One region of the Halobacillus sp. Cin3 genome, then DNA from elsewhere that is predicted to be linked to it. Evidence: riboswitches for the same ligand, from Rfam matches in the RefSeq annotation. Region 1 holds a riboswitch; the other holds the start of a gene.
The links. A riboswitch is a leader RNA that binds a small molecule or an ion and turns the genes downstream of it on or off. The one in region 1 is predicted to bind S-adenosylmethionine.
Positions count from the first base shown of each region.

Region 2: linked by a shared signal. The riboswitch ahead of QMA39_RS03160 (sulfite exporter TauE/SafE family protein) and the one ahead of QMA39_RS08505 (methionine ABC transporter ATP-binding protein) in region 1 are both predicted to bind S-adenosylmethionine.

Region 1 covers NZ_CAMZMV010000002.1:73,363-75,564, reverse strand. The annotation lists gene QMA39_RS08510 (TlpA disulfide reductase family protein) at 1-333, opposite strand, end outside; SAM riboswitch class I at 433-535, shown strand; SAM riboswitch class I at 700-813, shown strand; gene QMA39_RS08505 (methionine ABC transporter ATP-binding protein) at 892-1,917, shown strand; gene QMA39_RS08500 (methionine ABC transporter permease) at 1,910-2,202, shown strand, end outside.
Region 2 covers NZ_CAMZMV010000001.1:572,135-574,336, reverse strand. The annotation lists gene QMA39_RS03165 (phosphoadenylyl-sulfate reductase) at 1-495, opposite strand, end outside; SAM riboswitch class I at 583-697, opposite strand; SAM riboswitch class I at 895-997, shown strand; gene QMA39_RS03160 (sulfite exporter TauE/SafE family protein) at 1,095-2,003, shown strand.

The DNA of each region.
Region 1 (2,202 bases):
GATAATTGTGGAAGGGACGCCCTGGCAGCCAAACGTATCGTATAAGCTTCGCCCATCATCAATCAATGTAGGCTGGTTAAGAAATTTCTCAGCATATTCCTTTCCGGCATCAGGGCTGCGTTCACGGCCCGGGACGTTGATCGTAACAAGCTCCACTTTTTCTTTGTCCATCGTTTCAAAGAGCTGCTCTTTTTTAGGTAAGTCTCTCCCGCAGTCAGGACACCAGGATGCCCAGAAAGTCAGGACGATCACTTTTCCGAAATGGTCGCTCAGACGATAGGTGGAGGGCTGATTTATATAAGAAAGTTCAAATTGAGGAGCACGTTCCTTCATGACTTCATCTCCTTGCTGTAAAAATATACCGGCGCAATAATCTTTGACGTCCGTATAGACTCCATGCTAACATAACATATAATTTCACAGCGACATCATAACTTATCCAGAGTGGTGGAGGGACTGGCCCTTTGAAACCCGGCAACCGGCGTAAAAGCACGGTGCTAAATCCTGCAGAGCACAAAGCTTTGATAGATGAGATTCCATGCAGTCTCTTCTATTTTAGAAGAGATTTTTTTGCATATACAGATGTTTTTCTTTTCTGAAAAGTGGCTCATTTATGTTGACACGCTGGTGGCAGAGTGCTAAAATCCACTTTGTGGTTATGAATTGAATTAAAGCACTAATAATTTAATAGATTAAAATCTCTTATCCAGAGTGGCGGAGGGACTGGCCCGACGATGCCCGGCAACCAGCAGGAGTAACCGACCTGTCAAGGTGCCAAATCCTGCAGAGTGTAACAGCTCTGACAGATGAGAGAACAGAAGATACAATGCTATTGAAACGCCATTCTGTTCTCGAACAGAATGGCGTTTTTTGAATGGGAGGGAACACATCATGATTACAATCAAGGATCTTTCTAAAGTTTTTCAAACGAAGGATCGGGAAGTAAAGGCTGTTGATGGTTTAAGCCTTACGATAAATAAAGGGGAAATCTACGGTGTTATTGGTTACAGTGGAGCAGGTAAAAGTACGTTTATCCGGCTGTTGAACCGACTGGAAGATCCAACAGAGGGGAGCATCCACGTAGGCGATCAGGATTTGACGGGCCTCAGTAAGAATAAACTACGCATTGCCCGGCAGGATATCGGAATGATTTTTCAGCACTTCAATCTGCTTTGGTCCAGAACGGTTTATGATAACATCGCTTTTCCTCTGGAAATTGCCGGTGTACCAAAGGAAGAACGGAGCAGAAGGGTGAACGAACTGATCGACTTGGTCGGTTTATCAGGCAGAGGAAACTCTTATCCATCCCAACTGAGTGGTGGTCAGAAACAGCGTGTAGGTATTGCCAGGGCGCTGGCCAACAACCCAAAAGTCCTCCTTTGTGACGAAGCCACATCTGCTCTGGATCCGGAAACGACGGACTCCATCTTGGATCTTCTAGTAGACATCAATGAAAAACTCGGACTGACCATCGTTTTGATTACGCACGAAATGCATGTCATCCGTAAGATCTGTCATCAGGTGGCAGTCATGGAGCAGGGGAGAATTGTTGAAAAGGGAGATGTTCTGGACGTATTCCTTCATCCTGAACAGCCAGTGACGAAGAAATTTGTTGATCAGGTGATGGGTGACCAGGAAAAAGAGCACTCTCTGAAATTGATCAAAGATAAGTATCAGTCAGGCAAAATCGTCCGGCTGCATTTTGTAGGAGAAAGTACCAACCAGGCGCTGATCAGTGAGGTCTCCAGGAAATTCGTCCTGGATGTCAATATTCTTCACGGCAAGATCACGCAGACGCAAAAAGGAGCTTACGGAACGATGTTTGTTCAGTTTGAAGGAGACAATGAGGAAGTGGCCCGGGCGATCGAATATATACGCTCTACTTCTGTTGAAGTGGAGGTGAACCCGGATGCTTAATGATTTTTTTCCAAACGTACGCATGGAGGATATGATTACGGCGACGAATGAAACGTTATACATGACGCTCATTTCCGTGGCCGGGACGTTTATTCTGGGAATCCTTCTGGGGCTGCTGCTTTATCTGTCAGGGCCCGGGGGTCTGTGGCAGAACAAAGTGGTCAATACGATTACGGCTTCTGTCGTAAACATATTCCGTGCCATTCCTTTCATTATTTTGATTCTACTGTTATTCCCATTCACTGATTTCCTGGTCGGGACGATACGTGGACCTAACGCGGCGCT
Region 2 (2,202 bases), on a different contig from region 1:
GTCCTTGTTTACGAAATTCGTATGACTCCGGCTTGCAGATTGTTCCCTTCTTAATCCTGACATCCAGGCCGCTGCTCCTGTCAGGGCTTCTTCCAGCGGTTTGATTTTTCTGATGGCACAGCATTGGTCGGGGTTCCTTTTCCAAAGAGCCGGACCATATTCCTCTGCCTGTTCTTCCACCGTCAACTCCGGCTTTTTCATATGGATGTTCAACTCCGGATATCTCTTTTTCACTTTTTCAATTAAATCATAGGTTTCCTGGAAGTGAAGTCCGGTGTCCAGAAAAACGACGTCGGCATCAGGTTGTGCCTTTGCAATGAAATCAAGCAGTACGATAGCTTCAGCACCGAAGCTGCACGCATAAACGAGCTGTTTTCCATATTGCCCGTAAGCCCATCGAATCACACTCTCTGCCCCTTTGTGTCCATTATCAATGTCCATATGGTGTAAAGGATCGCTGGTGAATGTTTCATATGTCGGTGCACTCGTATTCATAAGCTCCTCCTTTCTTATCTTCAACAAAAAAACCTTTCTTCTGATAGTAAGAAGAAAGGAGAGTCATCATACATGATTCAACCGTTCTTCTTATCCTTCCAAGTGTTGATCACCTGCTGGAATTGGCACAGTTTCTGTTCATGAAGACAGATCCGTTGCCGAGGCTTCCAAGGGCCAGTCCCTCCACCTCTCTCGATAAGAAAAATGTTTCCAGATATTGTTCAAAAGATTTGATTCAAATATTAGACCCGATTTAATGATATGTCAACATGTATTTAAAATATTACTAGTTTTCTGTTTATTTTAATGTAAACCATTGACAAATAGTCATCCATGTTTTAGCTTTGAATATATTATTCATGTACTTAGGAATTCCGCTTTCGGAGCGGGCTACATATATCCTTATAAAGAGCCGGGGGAGGAAACTGGTCTGATGATCCCGCAGCAACCTCGCATAGGAAAAGGTGCTCATTCCAGCAGACGGTGGTCTGAAAGATAAGGAGAGGAAGCTTGACCTCTTCTGGATGAAGAGGTTTTTTTGTGCCTCTTCATGGTTAAAACCAAGTAATCTTATGTGTTTAATCAAAAGGAGAGGTACGATGAAGAAATTACTTATATTTTCACTGGTTGGATTCTTTGCTCAATTGATGGATGGAGCCCTCGGAATGGGGTTTGGTTTAAGTTCCTCCACCATCCTCCTCGCCTACGGAATGGCTCCGGCGGTAGCCTCCGCCTCCATTCATTTGTCCCAGATTGCTACAACGGCAGCTTCCGGGTTTTCCCATTATAAATTCGGAAACGTGGATAAACGGCTCGTTTTGACTCTTGCCCTCCCCGGAGGGATCAGTGCCTTTGCCGGGGCTGCTCTGCTCAGCTGGATTCCAGGTGATTTGATCCGTCCGTACATTTCCATCTTTTTACTAGGGCTTGGCATTTATGTGGTCATCCGCTTTTTGTTGATGAATCGAGTGAAGCCCTTGCAAACTGAAAAAAGACCATTTCGACGGCGCTTCTTGTTTCCTTTAGGTTTCCTGGGTGGTTTTCTTGATGCCGTGGGCGGTGGTGGTTGGGGGCCGGTAAATACTCCTGTTCTCTTATCCAGTAAAGGAATCCTTCCCAGAAAAGTCATTGGCACCGTAGATACAAGCGAATTCATCGTTACTTTATCCGCTACGGCCGGATTCCTGCTTTTCCTTGGGTGGGAGGAGCTGAGCTGGCTGCTTGTGCTCGCCTTTGTGATCGGTGGTGTCATAGCAGCCCCCCTCGCTGCCTGGCTTGTAAAAAAACTCCCCCCTCTCGTGCTTGGTGTGGCAGCGGGTGGATTTATCATTTTGACGAACAGCCGGACACTGCTTACCTATGCCACATGGAGTGAACAGATTATAATTGTTATCTACAGCCTGCTGCTTGCCGGATATGCCGCTGCCGTTATCTTCTCGGTGCGAAAATATATTCAACGGCACCGGCACCCGCATACGGAAACCCGACTAAAAAAAGCGCAGTTCTAATAGAGAACTACGCTTTCAGCCTATAGAACGACAAGCCAAGAAGACAAACCGTCAAGGCATTTTCAGAGGAAGACGTTCTACAGCAGCAGGGCGGCATTTGTCGATTGTTTTATCAATATCCTTTGTGAAACAATTTCTTTCATCTTCCCTCCTTCATTCAGACCATAGACCAATAAATAAGGCTGCCGGGAAAAATCCC